Regions from separate parts of the Ochrobactrum quorumnocens genome, predicted to be linked through region 1. Evidence: predicted binding sites of a transcription regulator. Region 1 holds the regulator's gene; each other region holds the start of a gene.
The links. Region 1 encodes PhoB, which activates phosphate uptake and scavenging genes when phosphate is short. Its sites were predicted from a motif close to TGTCATNNANCTGTCAT; they were not measured.

Region 1 (4,398 bases):
CCACCAAAACGGTGGCCAATCGAACCCGAATCCAGAGTTTAATTTCTCCCACAAACCCCTTAAATTTATTAACAAATCCTTAACGTAATTTAGCAAATCTTATAAGTTATTGATTTAACGCGATTCAATTTGCTGAAATACAGGCCACATCGCTGCCTTATTTCGCTGATGTTTCAAGATTTTACGCAGCCACGTTTTTTAACTTTTCAGATGCTGTTTTTGGCACCGATTTCACGGTTCCTTCAACTTTGTCACGATCGATGTAACATCGCGTGATACTGGTCATTTTGGCACGTTATGGATGTCCATTTCCGAATCGGAAGGGCTTTGACTGAGTCGCGCCGCTCGCTCCCTTAGAGCCGTTTCGATCTGATTTATCAGACCGCCGCCCTCCCCCTTTTATTTGAAGCATAATCTTATCGATCCCCGGTTCACGCTGGTTGGATTATGCTCTAGGCTCCAAACCCAATTAAACATTTGATCAAATTACTTCTTCATGATTCACTCTCCTGATAACGGGAGTTTTGGAGCATGGCAGGAGAATTCTGGCTTGATGATCGGCAATGGGCAGTGATCGCTCCTTTGCTTCCAACGAACCAACCCGGCGCGCATCGAACTGACGACCGCCGGGTGATTAGCGGCATCATCCATGTGCTGCGCACTGGCTGTCGGTGGCAGGATTGCCCCGCTGTCTACGGTCCCTCGACAACCATCTACAATCGTTTCCATCGTTGGTCTGCCAAAGGCATATGGCGGCAACTATTCGAAGCACTGGTGCAGACGACCAATCGCGACATTCACATGATCGACAGCACCACCGCAAAGGCGCACCGATCTGCTGCTGGCGGAAAAGGGGGGCGGAAGCTCAAGCCATCGGTCGATCGCGAGGCGGCAGATCGACAAAAATACATGCTGTTGTCGATGGTTGTGGCCGCCCAGTCGCACTGAGAATAACCCCTGGGCAGCGCGGTGACGCTCCCATTGCCATCCCACTGCTTGAGCCACTGCCGCCAAGCAACCTGTGCGCTGCCGATACGGCTTACGATAGCAACGCGTTACGCGATTTTCTCAAAGCTCGCGGCACTGAACCGGTCATTCCAAATAATCCGACCCGTAAGCGGATCAAACCTTTCAACCCAATTGCCTACCGCCGCCGAAACATCATCGAACGCACCTTTTGCCGCCTCAAGGACTGGAGGAGGGTCGCGACACGATATGACAAGCTCATGCTGAACTTTACAGCCACATGCTATATCGCTGCCATCGTCACATGGTGGCTCAATTGAGTCTGGACCCTAGAGCGCATCCCGAAAAGTGTGAAACGTTTTTCGGACAAAGATGCGCGTTAAAACAGATAATTAGAGCGCCGATCTGATCCAATCAGATCGAAACGCGCTCTAATGCAAAACGGCCCGTCACATTTTCAGTAACGGGCCGCTTCTTTGACGTTCTACATGTCGGGACTTTATTACCCGAAGGAATAGCCTGCGCCCCGCACCGTGCGGATTGGATCGAGGGCACGACCGACATTGATCGCCTTGCGTAATCGACCAACATGCACATCAACCGTGCGGTCATCGACATAGATATCTGGACCCCAGACACCATCCAGCAACTGGCTGCGAGAGAACACGCGGCCCGGTGACATCATGAAATATTCGAGCAAGCGAAACTCTGTCGGTCCGAGACGGACTTCCTTTTCCTTGCGGTAGACGCGGTGCTGCTGACGGTCGAGAACCAGGTCCCCAACCTTGAGCACGTGCGAGAGAACGCTCGGATTGGCACGGCGCAGCATGGCTTTAACCCGCGCAAGCAGTTCCGGCGTCGAGAAGGGCTTTACGACATAATCGTCAGCACCGACACTCAAACCCCGGACACGTTCGCTTTCTTCGCCACGCGCGGTCAGCATGATGATCGGCAGGCGCTCGGTTTCCGGCCATTGGCGCAGACGACGGCAAAGCTCGATCCCCGATACACCGGGAAGCATCCAGTCCAGAATAAGAAGGTCCGGTACGTTTTCGCGCAGCGTGATTTCGGCTTCATCGCCGCGCAACATCGCATCAACCTGATAGCCTTCGGCTTCGAGATTGTAGCGCAAGAGCACACTCAGGGCTTCTTCGTCTTCAACCACAGCAATCTTGGGTGCCTGTGACATCCAGTATTTCCTATCCAAAATTTAGAGCGCGTTTCGATCTGATAGAAACAGATTTCGCTCTAACTCATTGTTTAACGCGGATCCTGGCCGAAACCGCTCGGCACTTTTCGGGATGCGCTTTTTTCTTCACCGCGCAACTTGTCCAAAAACCGCTTCGCACTTTTTGGGATGCGCTTTTTTCTTCACCGCGCATCTTATCCAAAAAACCGCTTCACACTTTTTGGGATGCGCTTAGGCTCCGCGGAAGATACAAGCCCCCGATCGACCGCGTGCCGTCGCGTTATTCTTACTCATGCATACATTCTGGGCCGTAAATAGCGGCACCAGTGTTCTTAGGATTTACGCGCCTCATCCACGACAATGCCGTGGCTCAGGTCTTCTTTCGGGCGTTCCGCAGGCATTTGCAGGCCGGTCACAATATAATAGACCGTCTCCGCAATGTTGGTTGCGTGATCGCCGATGCGCTCAATGTTCTTTGCGCAGAACAGAAGATGCGTGCAGGCTGAAATGTTGCGCGGATCTTCCATCATATAGGTGAGCAGCTCGCGGAACAGCGAGGTGTACATCGAGTCAATTTCGTCATCGCGGTCGCGAACGACATTGATCTGCTGCACCGAGCGCGTTGCATAAGCGTCGAGCACATCTTTGAGCTGGGTCAAAGCGAGTTCGGCCAAAGTTTCAAGCCCGCGATAGAGCTTGACCGGCTGGCGTGATTCCGAAACGGCGGCAACACGCTTTGCGATGTTTTTACCAAGATCGCCAACGCGTTCCAGATCGGCGGAGATGCGGATCGAGCCGATAATCTCGCGCAGATCGACAGCCATTGGCTGGCGCTTTGCAATGATCATGACTGCCTTGTCGTCAATCTCACGCTCGCTTGCATCAAGGATGAGATCATCGGAGATAACGCGCTGAGCAAGCGCATTGTCCGCGTTGACAATCGCTGCAACGGACTGCTCGACCATACGTTCCGCATGACCACCCATTTCGGCGATCTTATGGGTCAGGAACTGCAGTTCTTCGTCGTAAGCGGTGACGGTATGCTGAGACGCCATAATAGACCTCAATTAAATTGCGGGGAAGCCGAACAGCTGTCTTCTCAAATCAGCCGTCGCTCCTGCTCATCTTTACCACGCATTATCCTACGCAAAACCGCTTCACACTTTTGCTGGAAATGCTCCAATTATTTTAGCCAAAACGACCCGTGATATAGTCCTGCGTACGCTTCTCGGTCGGTGCAGTGAACATCACATCCGTGTCGCCCACTTCCACCAGATTGCCCAAGTGGAACATTGCGGTGCGCTGCGAAACACGAGCTGCCTGCTGCATGGAGTGTGTGACGATTACGATCGTGTAGTTCTGACGCAGCTCGTCGATAAGCTCTTCGACCTTGGCAGTCGCAATCGGATCAAGGGCTGAGCACGGCTCATCCATCAGGATGACTTCCGGGCTGACCGCAATCGCACGTGCAATGCACAGACGCTGCTGCTGACCACCTGAAAGACCGGTTCCGGCATCGTGCAGGCGATCCTTCACTTCTTCAAAAAGGCTGGCCTTCTTGAGGCTGGTGACCACGATTTCTTCGAGATCGGTCTTGTTGCGTGCCAGACCGTGAATGCGTGGACCATAGGCCACGTTCTCAAAAATAGTCTTTGGGAACGGATTGGGTTTCTGGAACACCATGCCAACGCGAGCACGCAATTCAACAACGTCGATCTTCGGATCGTAGATATCTTCGTTGTCGAGCGTGATCTTGCCAGCGATACGGCAGCCTTCGATCGTATCGTTCATACGATTGAGCGAACGCAGGAATGTAGACTTGCCGCAGCCCGAAGGACCGATCAGCGCCGTCACCATCTTCTCCGGAACGTCCAGATCAACTTCGAACAGAGCCTGTTTCTCGCCATAAAACACGCAGACTTTGTCGCCGCGCATCTTTATGGAGGGGGCGTTGGCGTTCATCTTTTCTCCTACGGCTTTTTCGAGAGATCGTTCGGTCATGAGATTCATCATTTCTCTCCCGTTTACCAGCGGCGCTCAAAGCGGCGGCGCAGAATAATTGCTGCAATATTCATGACTGCCAGGAACAGGAGCAGGACGATAATAGCGCCTGATGTCCGTTCTACAAAGGCACGCTCAGCTTCATTCGCCCACATAAAGATCTGCACAGGCAGAGCCGTTGCAGGGTCCATCGGCGTTGCAGGCATATTGGCAACGAAAGCCACCATGCCGATCAGAAGCAA
Region 2 (4,398 bases), on a different replicon from region 1:
CGGTCTTGCAATCAAGGCTTGGATCGCCTTCACCATTGTCACGCTCGATGATCAGCGCACGGGTGTCGTCGATGAAGTTGAAGTCACCAATAGCGGTCGCGCCTTCAGCGAGGCGGAAACGGTAGCTGTTGCCGGTCCATTCACCCTTGTCGGTGTCGAAAGTAATCACACGCAGGAAATCGCCTTCCGGCTTGCCGCTTTCGTCAAAGAGTGGCTTTTCGAGCATGGCCCAGAGCTGGTTGGTCTTTGGCTGCAGTGCCATGCCTTCATAGCCGCCCGAACGCTGGACACGGAAATCCTTTCCGGCGACTGCAGGCACAACCACGCCCGGAGTATCCGGGCCCATCAGCTGCTTGCCGTCAAGCATGGTGGGATAGACGGCTTTCACACGGCCATCGAGAGCAGCGCGAATGATGTAAGGACCGAATTCGTCACCAATCCAGATCTCGTCATTGAGATACTGAATGCTTTCCGGGTCAAAATCAGCACCGGTCAGGTAGCGACCATCGGTGCCTTCATAGGCGATGCGGAATGGAACTTTCTTATCGGGGTCGTGCAGGAATACTGATTCTACGCGCTCAACCTTGCCGGTTTCGAAATCTGGCTTCATGCGGTGGAAGAACAAAAGCGCGTCGGGGCTGTTTGCCTTGGTGCCAAAACCATTGTCGGTGAGTGTGAAAATGCTGCCGTCGGCCGCGCGGTTCATTGCAAAGCCTGACATGCCCTGCACAGGCTGGCCGATGAAGGGGAGGGAGATACCGGTGGTGTGGCTGCCATAGGCTTTGCCAACATCACCCATGACACTCATTGGCTTGTCGTTGCGGGTCTTGCCGGTGAACTTGCCCGAAACCCACGCATCACGGGGGGCGTCGGCAGGCGGTGTGATCAGCGTCAGAGCTGGCAGATAAGCGTGCCCTGCCAATTTTGCGTTAAATGTTTCTTCAGCCATCACCGAAGACGTCATAGCGATCGTAGCAATGGAAGCGAGAAGATAACCAAGGCGCATAGGAACCCCCTAAATTGCGAAAACAAACGCAATGGTCCTTAAAGGCACCCTGTGACGTGTGGTTATCATCACGATAAAGGTTTGATGACAGAGCTTAAAATATATCCTGTTGAATTTTATCCTTAATTATCTAACTAAGTTTTTGTTTTAAAGCGCTTTATTGTGAATCCGTTTCGTGTCAGCGCGCCCGACCCTATGGCAGTCTGATTGCCACGAACTGCGTGAACTGGCCAGCATTGAAATTATTGTCGGAGGCAATGATCAATATTTTGGCTCCATCGATATCCGGCCCCCATGTGATGGATTCGATATTGTCGATGTCGAGGCCCAATGTTCCTTCATCCAGACGCAAAAGCAGTTCTTTCTTGAGCGGTGTCGCATTGAGACCTTGTAAGGATGCCTTACCGGCGACATCGCTCGCACCATCGAACGATGCGTGATAGATGCTGATGCGGTTGCCGACACCGTGGGCGTAAGATCTTTCAACCGTGAGAAGATCCGCACCGTCGGTTACAAATTCGCTCAATCCATTGTCGTTCCAAAAGGGTGGCAGTGGAGATTTTGCAAAGATGGGATCGGTTTCATAGACGTATTCCGCAGTCACATCCCCTGATGCTATGTCAAAGGCAATGATGCGCGGCTTGCTGCCACGTTCGAGTGTCGCAATGTCACCGTCCTGAACCAGCGCGTTTTCGGTGCCAGCCAGAAGCCTCTTGCCGTCCGCGGTGATGGTGAGACTTTCAAAAGCCAGATTGTTACGCGTGCCGCGTGTTTTATTGTCATCTGGCAGATAGACTTCCGGAAGTTTGAACTCGCGAACAAAAGTGCCATCGAGTTTCATTTCACGGACAGAAGGCTTACCTTTGCGGTCGCCTTCGCTGGACCAGTAGAGCGTTTGGCTCGCCGGATTAAAGCGGATGCTTTCCGCATCCACATCCTTGATGGTGAAAGGCTTATTCTCGGCATCAAGTAGCGTGGTCGATTCAAGAATATCCAATCCGTGAATGCCAGCTGCGTCGATATCGAGTTTGAGCTTATAGAACCGGGCAGGGGCCTTCTCCGACCGATCATCGGAAATCGCATAATAGACATTCTTTGCCGGATCGTAATCGAGGCCGGAAATGCCGCCAAATTCCACGCCATTGAGTTTCAGACCGGTCGGCAGAACAAACTCCCCAATCAGAGCTGGGGCCTTATCTTGTGCAAAGCCTGGCATAGCTGTGCAGAGCAGAAATGCAGCCAAAGGAATGATCGAGAGTGTAATGCGCATCATGTGTCACCTGTCTGATTGATCCGCAGACAATTAGTCCATGTTTTTTACAAACGGATGAAGCAGGGGCATAAACGCCCATACAAAACAGTCTGCCATTGATAGTAGCCGGCAAACTAAGTTTTATTAATAAATAGGCTGACTGTTATACCAGTGTCATCTAGCTTTCTTATTTGAGCCCCACACGCAATACACAGTGGGGATTTCTGATATGCGCAAACTGCTTCTTGCACTCGCCTCAGCAACCATGCTGACGACTGCGGCTGATGCTGCAACCGTCTATCCGATTGACCGGGCGACAATCCTTGTCAACTCGCCATTCGATTTCAAGGTTGAGTTTGATAAGGTCATCAAGCCGGAAGACGTGAAGGTCACAGTCAATGGTCAGGACTACGAAGCCGTATTTGGCAGCAAGGCCGAGTTTACCGCCGAAGAAAAAGGCGCTGAAGACAAGGTTCTGGGCTCCGCCCTCGTTTTGCGCGGTTTGAAAATCGGCAAGGCTGGCGATTATAAGATTGAAGTCTCTGCAGGCGATGAAACCAAGTCGGTCAACTGGGATGTTTATTCGACCGGCAATGAAGCCAAGGCCAAGAATATCATCTTCCTGATTGCCGATGGTCTTTCGGTCGCTCACCGCACGGGTGCACGCATCATGTCGAAGGGCATGACGGAGGGTAAGGCCAATGGCCGTCTGAACATGGACGATATTCCGCCGGTCGCTTTCATCGGTACTTCGTCGACCCATTCGATAGCAACCGACAGTGCCAACACCATGTCGGCTTACATGACGGGGCATAAGTCGCGTGTGAATGCACTCGGTGTCTATGCCGACCGCACGCCGGATAGCCAGGATGATCCGAAGGTCGAAACCATTGCAGAAGCAATGCGTCGCGAAACAGGCAAATCGATCGGTATCGTTTCGACCTCGGAGCTTCAGGACGCAACTCCTGCAGCGCTAGTCGCACACACGCGCAAGCGCTCCGACAAGGCTGATATCGTAAGCATGATGTATGACGTGAAACCGGACGTGCTTTTGGGTGGTGGTTCGGCTTATTTCCTTGCCAAGGATATTCCGGGTTCCAAGCGCAAGGATGACAAGGATTATATTCAGCTGTTCAAGGATGCAGATTACGCGCTGGTCACAAGCAAGGACGAACTTGCTTCATCAGGTACGTCCAATCAGGACAAGCTGCTTGGTCTTTTCCACACCGGCAATATGGACGTAACGCTTGATCGCGAGTTCCTCAAAAAAGGCACTGTTGACAAGTTCCCGAACCAGCCGGGTCTGGTTGAAATGACCAAGGCGGCACTCGAAAAGCTCTCCAAGAACCCGGAAGGTTTCTTCCTGATGGTTGAAGGTGCATCGGTCGACAAGATGAGCCACCCGCTTGATTGGGATCGTGCGCTGATTGAAACAATCGAGTTCGACAAGGCCGTAGGCGTTGCCCGTGAATTCGCTGAAAAGAACCCGGATACGCTGATCATTGTCACCGGCGATCATACCCATGGTGTTGCGATCATTGGTACAGTTGATGATGAAAAGCCGGGTGATGAAATGCGCGAAAAAGTCGGCACCTATGATGCCGCCGGTTTCCCGAACTATGAAGACACCAATGGTGACGGCTATCCGGATCGCGTTGATGTTTCCCGTCGTCTGTTCCTTTCGGCCAATAACGGCCCGGATCATTACGAAACCTTTCGTCCAAAGATGGATGGTGCTTTTGTTCCTGCCGTTAAGAACGAGAAGGGCGAATATGTAGCCAACGAGGCCTACAAGGACGTTCCGGGTGCGGTCTTCGTTCAGGGCAATATCCCGAAAGAGGATGACACCGGCGTTCACGCTGTCGATGACGTTGTTCTTCAGGCAACCGGTCCGGGTTCCGAAGGCCTGCGCGGTTACATGGAACAGAGCGACGTTTACCGTGTGCTGGCTGATGCCTTCGCACTTGGCAAGGCAAAGTCCGAGTAATCGTCATTTGGACGAGGGCAGGCGGACAATCCGCCTGTCCATTTATTACAGGAGTGTACGATGCGCACAGCACAGGATTTCAATCGCAGGCAACTCATGCTTGGTGCATTGGCAACCGCGCCCTTGATGTGCATCGCAAACAAAGCATATGCC
Region 3 (4,398 bases), on a different replicon from region 1:
AAATTCATTGTCCAGAGCGCTCCGTCTGACAACGCTCACGGCAGGATCAAAACCAATGCTGAAAAGCTCGTTTCGCCAGTGCGTCTGCGCTGGTAGTCCGGCGTTACGAGCGATGGCGGTTCTTTGCTGCGCTCCACCTTCATTGGCGATGAGAACGGCGAGGTCGGGTGTAGAAAGAATGACGAGGTCAGCAGCACTTGCTTCATCTGCACCCGCGAGAAGCCGCGATGTCCATTCACCGGGTCTGATCTGTCGATAGACGATATTCATGCCGGGCAATTGCTCGGCCAATCCGGTTGCTACAGGTCCGAGTGTTTCCGGAGCGATGTCGCCAACAATTCGGAATTCAGGTCTGGAAGCCGGACCATTCTGCGCGTTTGCATCGTGCCATGAGGACACGATCAGCATCAGAAAGCTACAAAGGTGCAGGGCCGCACGCCTCATGGAGTTGTCCCTCCGAGGGGGGCAGTTGGCAGGGTTACAACAACACTTGTTCCGCCGCCCTGTCGATCTCGCAATTCGATATGTCCGCCAAGCGCTTCAGCGACCATTTTTGCAATCGATAATCCAAGGCCAGAGCCGGGTTTGGTTTGATCGGCACGGACGAAGCGTTCAAAGGCGCGTTCTTTAATTTCTGGCGACAGGCCGGGCCCCCTGTCATGGACGCAGAGCTCGATCATGCCATTCTTCTCGTGCAGATCGATAACGATAGAACCCGGCGCATGGATGAGAGCGTTTTCGACGATGTTGCGGACCATCTCGCGAAGGCTGATTGTTTCGCCGTTCACATAAAGCGGGTTGTCGGGAGCATTGAGGCTGATCGTTCCGTGCAAATCCTGATAGCGTCCTTCAGCGCGCAATCTGCGAACTGCTTCCTGAGCGACCTGACGCAGATCGAGAATTTCGAGGTTTCGCGACTGAATACTGTGCAACGTGGTTGCTTCAGACAAAAGCTGATTGGCGAGCAAGCTGGCGCTGATGGAATTGGCGTGGATCCGGGTCAGAATTTCCTGTTTCCGGCGTTCGTCGGGTTCTTCCAGAGACAGCTCCGTCAAGGCGCGTAATGCTGTTAGTGGCGTGCGCATCTGATGAGCGGCATCGGCGGTGACAAGTTTTAACCCGGCAAGCACGGTATTCAGGCGATCCATGAAATCATTGAGTGCAGACACAAGCGCACTTACTTCTTTGGGGATGGGGCCTGGAACGGGACTTAAATCTGATGAAGATCGCTGGCGAAGGTCAGATTCAACGGTACGCAGTGGTCGAAATGCGAGTCTGATTGCCAGCCAGATAAGGGCCAAAGCTAACAGCGCGACGCCAAAAGCAGGCAATATCGTGTTGAGGCTTAATTGCAGCGTAAGCTGCCGCCGTGCCTCACGGGTTTCGCCGACCAGAACATCCACCCAGCCGCCGCCTTTAGCGTCACTGTGATAACGGGCGACAGCGGCAATCCGTACCTTTTCGCCACGATAGACACTATCACTCAGGCGAAGTCGGCTATTGCTACCATGTTCAATCTCCAGCCCCAGAATGGGCGAGCCGGTAAGTAGACTGCCATCGGGCGCGACCACGCGATAAAAAATGCGGTTGAGCCGCGATGTGCCAAGAATGGCAAAGGCGGAGTGAGGAAGGTCCACACTAAGCGCGCCATCCTGCAATGTAATGGTGTCAGCGATGGAAAGTGCTGCTGCCCCAAGCACACGATCAAAGGCTTCATCAGCCGCGCGGTGTGCATACCAGCGGCCCAGAAAAAATAGCAAAACAGTCACAGTGAGCAGAGTCATGCCGCCGCCGATGAGAATACGGCGCTGGATTGAATATTCTCTGTTTGCTGTTGCTTGGGCCATCATTGCTGGGTTGTCTTGGAACGCAGGAGATATCCAACACCGCGCTGTGTCACGATTTCCACGGCGCTGTTTTCCAGTTTCTTTCTGACGCGTGAGATCAGCAATTCGATAGCGTTGGGCGTTCCAGTGTCATCGTGGCCGAACAACTTAAGCACAAGCATATCCTTAGGCACCGTGACGTTAACGCGGGTTGCAAGCATTTCTAACACATCAAACTCACGCCGTCCGAAGTCGAGCGGCTGGTCACCTTCCATCACTGATCTTTGGGTCAAATTGATCGATAGTTTGCCAATTCGCAAAACCGGTTGCGCGACCCCCATGTGTCGCCTTGCGACCGCCCTGATCCGGGCAACGAGCTCTCTGAGATCAAAAGGTTTCACCAGATAATCATCGGCACCGAGTTCCAGCAGATCGATCTTGTCTGCAATCTGGTTGCGGGCAGTAATGACAAGGACGGGGCAGGACAGTGAACGTTCGCGCATACTGCGCAGGATCGCAAAACCATCGCGGCCAGGAAGGTTGATGTCGAGCACAAGCAGATCAAATGAGCCGTTCACAGCCAACTCTTCGCCTTGTACGCCGTCATAGACAGTCGTGACGGCATAGCCTTCCTTCTCAAGCTTTGATGCAATAGCAAACGCAATATCGATTGTGTCTTCTACGAGAAGGATGCGCATGTTGTGTTCAATTTCAATGTTCTTGAGACGACAGGATTCTGACAGTTAGAATTGCTACTATCTGAGGCAATACTGGATGAGGCTGTAGCGCTTGTAACATAGCAAGTGCGCAGGGGAGGAAAAAATGTTCTGGCGCGGTTTGGCATGTCGTATTGGCATAGCCTTGTTTGGCCTTCAATTATGCATCGCTCATGCGTATGCTGTTGATGCTGCTTGCGCCTATCGCGGTGCGCTGGACGAGCGCTATTGTGATGAGAACCGCGATCTTGTTGCTGATGCCCCCAAAGACTCTTCCCAATGGCGCGACCCGCAGACGCTTGTCTGGGCCTATTCGCCTATCGAAGACCCTGCAGTTTATGCCCGCCTTTTCAAGCCTTTCACGCAGCATCTGGAAGCCTGTCTCGGTCGGCAAATTGTTTATTATCCAATTCAGTCGAGCGCTGACGAAATTGAGGCAATTCGTTCGGGCCGACTGCATTTTGCGGGCTTCTCAACCGGCCCGACAATTGAAGCGGTTAATCGGGCGGGTGCGGTACCTTTCGCAGCCAAGGGCACAGGCGACCAGATGCGCGGCTACCGGTTGGTTGCGGTTGTGCGTGCCGATTCCGCCTATGAGACGCTCAGCGATCTTAAAGGAAAGCGCATTGCGCACGCCTCACTGTTCTCAAATTCAGGAAATGTTGCTCCACGTGCGCTCTTCCCCAAAGAGGGCCTGACGCCGGGACAGGACTACGCGCCGATCATGTCTGGCGGACACGACAAGTCGATCCTTGGAGTGGTCGCCGGTGATTATGATATGGCCGCTGTCGCGTCAGATGTGCTGGAACGTATGATTGACCGTGGGTTGGTCAAACGCGAAGCATTGCGCGTGATCTACGAGAGCGATCTGTTTCCGACCTCTTCCTTTGCCTATGCTCATAATCTTGCGCCATCGCTTGTGACTGAGATGAAGCGTTGCTTTTTCAATTTCACATTCACCTCGGAAATGAAGGCTGAATTTCAGGGCGACGATCACTTCATTCCCATCGACTACGGCTCGGCATGGTCTGTCGTCCGTGAGGTGAGTGAAAAGGCAGGCGCGCCGCCCCCATAGTTTCGCTCAACAACGAGCGGAGTTTTCGCATGGCATTCTTCCTACGCCAGCTCCCGCAGCAAGCCAGAAAATCCTCCAGTCGAAATCCTCTTGGGTTCCGACAAGAGCAGCTTCGGCTCAAAGTGGATAAAATCATGAGTTATTACAAACAACTGACTTACAAATATAAGGTCTACAATGCAGATCCCACGACGTTGATCGGGGTTCTGCTTGCGGTCGCATTTGCTTATCTGATCGCAGCGCCCATCGTGTTGTTGTTGTCGGATGCGGTGCTGGTTCAGTTCGCTGATCGGGCACGTTCCGGCCAGCAGATTGGTGAGCTGACCTTTTACTACTTCAACCGGGCATTCTTCTCGGCAATCTCCACGGATGTGTTCTGGCGGCCGCTTTGGAATACGGCGATCATAGCTCTTGGTTCGATTGTGTTTGCACTTGTTACGGGCATTCCGCTGGCATGGCTTTTAAGCCGCACAAATTTGCCCGGCAAAAAGTGGTTCTCGACGGCATTGATCGTTCCTTACATGCTGCCATCGTGGACCTTCGCACTGGCTTGGCTGACCCTGTTTAAAAACCGCACCACCGGTGGTCAGCCAAGCTGGATGGAGGCGTTGGGCTTTTCACCACCTGATTGGCTTGCCTATGGCATGTTGCCGATCACCCTCATTTTGGCGATGCACTACACGCCGTTCGTAATTCTGCTGTTTGGCAACGCGTTGCGCCAGTTTGATTCCACCTTGGAAGATTCGGCTCGTGTCATGGGCGCAGGCAAATTACTGATAGC
Region 4 (4,398 bases), 140 kb from region 1:
GACAAGGCAAGAGGATTTAAGTCATGGCTGACTTTCGCAATATTCAGGCGCAGCAGAGGCCGGTAGGCGGCGCTCGCGCTGATGCAAGCATTGATCAGGGACTGCGCAGCTACATGCTGGGTGTCTACAACATGATGGCTATCGGCTTGGCCGTTACCGGCCTTGCTGCATTCGCCGTCGCATCTCTGGCAGTGACCAACGACCCGTCTGCCGCTGTCGCGCAGATGGCAAACGGCAAGATGCTTACTGCACTTGGTGCAGCACTTTACACGTCTCCTCTGCGCTGGGTGGTCATGCTTGCACCGCTCGCAGCAGTATTTTTCCTGAGCTTCCGTATCGAACGTCTGTCGGTTTCGACCGCTAACGCCGTATTCTGGGGCTATGCAGCCCTCGTTGGTCTGTCGCTGTCGTCGATCTTCCTGGTCTATACCGGACAGAGCGTCGTGCGCACTTTCTTCGTAACGGCTGCTTCCTTCGGAGCGCTCTCGCTTTACGGTTACACGACCAAGCGTGATCTTTCCGCAATGGGCTCGTTCTTGATGATGGGCCTGTTCGGCCTGATCATCGCCTCTGTCGTCAACATCTTCCTTGGCTCCACCGCGCTGCAGTTTGCAATCTCGGTGATCGGCGTTCTGATCTTCGCAGGCCTCACTGCCTACGACACGCAGTCGATCAAGGAAATGTACTACGAAGGCGATGCTTCGGACACGCAGGGCCGCAAGATCGTTATGGGCGCGCTGCGTCTGTATCTCGACTTCATCAACATGTTCATGTTCCTGCTGCAGTTCATGGGTAACCGTGACTAATAGAGCTGGAATTGAATTACGCACAAGGGCAGCGGAAACGCTGCCCTTTTTGCTTTTCAATTGAGCGTCTTCAAGGCATGTTGAAGGAGTAATCTGAATCTGACCTCTGGCTTAAGACATGCTCCATATCCGCGATTTTCAGCCCACCGATATTGATGCCATTACTGCGATCTACACCGAGGCAGTGTTGAACGGTTCTGGTTCTTATGAGATCGAAGCGCCCACTGTCGAAGCTATGAAAACTCGCTTCGACGTGTTTGCCGAGCAAGGCTTTCCAATTCTTGTTGCGCAAGAAAATGGGCTGGTGCTGGGCTATGCCTATATCAGCTATTTCCGTACCCGGCCTGCCTATCGCTGGCTTGCAGAAGACTCGATCTATATCGCCCCGGATGCGAAAGGGAAGGGTATCGGTAAGCTGCTGCTTGGCGAGCTTATTAAGCGCGCGACCGCCTTAGGCTTCAGACAGCTTCTGGCCGTGATTGGTGATGGCGAGCACAATATCGGATCGGTGAAGCTGCATGAGAGCCTCGGCTTTATCCATAGCGGACGTATTCAGGGTTCGGGCTTCAAGCATGGACGCTGGCTCGATACTGTTCTCATGCAATTGTCGCTCAACGGCGGCTGCACAGTTGATCCGGGTAAGGTTCCTCTTAGCTGATCAATTATCGACCAGCTTGAGGTTTTTATCGAAGACACGAAGCACGCGTTCGAGCTCGTGTCCGCGCTTCATGATGAGGCCACTTGCAGCGATGACCGAATAAGCACCCTGCTTCTGTGCTAGCTTGGGATTTTTCTCCACGCGAAACAGTGGAACCTCGCTTGCTCGTCGGAAGATCGAGAACACTGCCCTATCGGCCAGATGGTCAATCGCATAGTCGCGCCACGCACCTGTGGCGACCATGCGTCCATAAATGTTCAGGATTTTACCAAGTTCGTGTCTGTCAAAGCTTACGGTGGGAGCAGGCGGACGTGATTGCGCTAAAGGGACAATTTTTGGCGTCGCCGATGGATGAGAGGGCGAATGCGAAGACTTATCTTCATTCGCAGCGCTTGGTATATCCATTTTCTTCCTTTCACCGTCAGGAGTGCCATGAGTGTGAGGAATGCCAAGGTGATCGTAAAGGGAATGCAGGAGCTCCGATCAAATCAGCTCATGACGGTAAGGTGATGCTTTTGTAAAATGATTGCAAGATCAAGCGCTGATACGGTCGGCTTTCTATGAGCTGATCGACAAAAACGGACCCCCAATTTGTTGTATATTAGCTGTTCACGAAAAGAGAAAAGCTGTTCTCAATGGTGATCGCCAGCCACATTTTGGCCTTGTCAACTTCGCATTCCGGCCTGATTATGACGTCAGCATCACCATGTTGCCTGAGACGGTTCGGTTCGGGTATGTCCGACCCCAAGCCCCCCGCCCAAAGGACTGCCCGAGCCGAACCAACCTTCATTGGCCTACAGCATAATTCCTTAAACTTGAATCAGTTTAAGGTAAAATTATGCTGTAAATATAGAGTGTTAGAGCGACCTTTGTGCGCCCAAGAAGGCGCACGGCGCTCTAGCCACTCAGACAGATGCAACATTCCCGCAAATGATAAAGTATCAGCCATAACGGGCTTAGATGTTGCTGTGTTTAAGGATCGCTTCCGAAACGGCTCCTAAAGCCCGAGCGGAACTTTCTGCTTGAATATTGCGGCACCCAGAATTGGACCGAGCGCTTTGTCACTGTTACTTTGCTGCAAAACCACAGCGCAGCCGGTCACATCCTTCCGGGTCAGCTCGGAAGCTGGCAGCTCGATTTTCAAAGCCTGGCCATCCCACATGCCAATCGTATTGATGTCCGACACCGTATTACGATAGGTAACGGACTGTCCGGCGTTCTCACCTTTGTCGATCGGAATGGTAACCGAATCGCGCAGGTAGAACATAACGACATGCACGGGTTTCTTTGGTTTTTCGCCGGCCGCAATCTCAATCGACAAGCGCCCATCATCCAGCTTTTTGATCGAAACAGGTACGTTGAGCTTGCTCGCATCGAGATGTTGCTTCACGATCTCAGCATCGCCACCATTCATTTCCGATGAGCCATTGACGACCGCCTGAGGCGTATAGACCATCTTGGCATTGAAAGAATTGCGATAGGCGTTCTGGCGGTCTGTATTGTCCTGTGAGGCGAGCGTGTCACGCCAGCCCATGTAATCCCAGTAATTAACGTGGAACGATAGAGCCAGGACATTGGCGTCGTCGGCATATTTCGCCAAATTCTTGTCAGCCTGCGGACAGGATTTACAGCCTTGGCTGGTATAGAGTTCGAGAACAGATGTTCGCGTGCTGCTATCCTGAGCTTTCGCTACGCCCTGCATTGATAGGCAACCGGTGAACGCCAGCCCCAATGCAGCACAAACACCGCGCAAGCCGGGAACATAGTCGCCGGAAAGCCATGTATGTGTCCCATGGAAAGGGTAATGGAAGGTCACTTTGGGTTCATCCTACAATAATTGACGCTGACATCTATTATGTAGGAACTACGACGATCAATAGGAATTCACGTTGCAGTGAGATTTGCATACAGTGTGTTTCTTTTACCTCACTAAAGCATGTTCGCGGGAGCCCAAATGGATTCATTTGGGCTCCCGCGAACATGCGACAATTAAAAGAATCTAGAGCGAGCGCCATGGGTGCGATTAAGCGCGACACGCTCTAAGATATGTCTCCCATACGCGGCAGTTGGCTTTTTGGGTATATGTGCAGCGTCGCGCTTTAATAAAAGGCAGATTGAGAATGAGACCGAGTTTGAGAGAAACGGCCATTGCCATCTGCGATGAGAAGATTGCGAAGAAGGGCGATACGGTCGGCATTTCGTTCTATGCATTCTTCGCCAACAAAAACACGGAGCCAGAGCTTCTTATGGAAGCCGCTGAGTGGTGGATAAAGATCCACACTCTCGATCATTTCGAAAAGGCCGTCAAAATCCGCGAAATGATCCGTTCAGGCCAATAAGATAGAAAAAGCCGCCGAATTGCTCCGGCGGCTTTTAGTTTGAAGCGCATCGCTGATTAAGCAGCGAGATCGCGCAAAACGGTCTGCAGAATGCCGCCGTTCTTCATGTAGTCGAGCTCGTCCAACGTATCGATACGGCAGATGAGCGGAACCTTCTTCACTGTACCATCGGCATAGGTGATCGAAGCGTCGACCTTCTGACGTGGGCGTACATCGGCAAGGCCTTCGATGGAGACGATTTCGTCGCCCTTCAGACCCAGTGTCTGCCAGCTTGTGCCTTCTTCGAAGACGAAAGGCACAATACCCATGCCAACGAGGTTGGAGCGGTGGATACGCTCAAACGACTGTGCGATCACGGCCTTGACGCCGAGCAGGTTGGTGCCCTTTGCAGCCCAGTCACGCGACGAGCCGTTGCCATATTCGACGCCCGCGAAGACGACGAGTGGCACACCTTCTGCCTTATACTCCATGGCCGCGTCGTAGATCGAGGTTTCTTCCTTCGACGGGTAATGGATGGTGTAGCCGCCTTCACGACCGTTTTCGCCCAGCATGTGGTTGCGAATACGGATGTTGGCGAAGGTGCCGCGCATCATCA

Region 2: the regulator PhoB is predicted to act here: its motif matches at 2,431-2,447, upstream of CES85_RS06510 (alkaline phosphatase).
Region 3: the regulator PhoB is predicted to act here: its motif matches at 2,552-2,568, upstream of phnD (phosphate/phosphite/phosphonate ABC transporter substrate-binding protein).
Region 4: the regulator PhoB is predicted to act here: its motif matches at 1,960-1,976, upstream of CES85_RS09930 (DUF2794 domain-containing protein).

Annotation. Positions count from the first base shown of each region.
Region 1 is NZ_CP022604.1:2,539,289-2,543,686, reverse strand. Features, by position in the region: partial or broken gene CES85_RS21880 (IS5 family transposase) at 532-1,217, shown strand; gene phoB (phosphate regulon transcriptional regulator PhoB) at 1,469-2,155, opposite strand; gene phoU (phosphate signaling complex protein PhoU) at 2,488-3,210, opposite strand; gene pstB (phosphate ABC transporter ATP-binding protein PstB) at 3,344-4,117, opposite strand; gene pstA (phosphate ABC transporter permease PstA) at 4,180-4,398, opposite strand, start outside.
Region 2 is NZ_CP022603.1:1,371,610-1,376,007, reverse strand. Features, by position in the region: gene CES85_RS06520 (esterase-like activity of phytase family protein) at 1-1,006, opposite strand, end outside; gene CES85_RS06515 (esterase-like activity of phytase family protein) at 1,200-2,279, opposite strand; gene CES85_RS06510 (alkaline phosphatase) at 2,488-4,245, shown strand; gene CES85_RS06505 (hypothetical protein) at 4,306-4,398, shown strand, end outside.
Region 3 is NZ_CP022603.1:58,398-62,795, forward strand. Features, by position in the region: gene CES85_RS00445 (ABC transporter substrate-binding protein) at 1-444, opposite strand, end outside; gene CES85_RS00450 (sensor histidine kinase) at 441-1,850, opposite strand; gene CES85_RS00455 (response regulator transcription factor) at 1,847-2,524, opposite strand; gene phnD (phosphate/phosphite/phosphonate ABC transporter substrate-binding protein) at 2,649-3,617, shown strand; gene CES85_RS00465 (ABC transporter permease) at 3,752-4,398, shown strand, end outside.
Region 4 is NZ_CP022604.1:95,946-100,343, forward strand. Features, by position in the region: gene CES85_RS09920 (Bax inhibitor-1/YccA family protein) at 24-806, shown strand; gene CES85_RS09925 (GNAT family N-acetyltransferase) at 925-1,464, shown strand; gene CES85_RS09930 (DUF2794 domain-containing protein) at 1,465-1,869, opposite strand; gene CES85_RS09940 (DUF1223 domain-containing protein) at 2,462-3,196, opposite strand; gene CES85_RS09945 (DUF6500 family protein) at 3,585-3,803, shown strand; gene acnA (aconitate hydratase AcnA) at 3,860-4,398, opposite strand, start outside.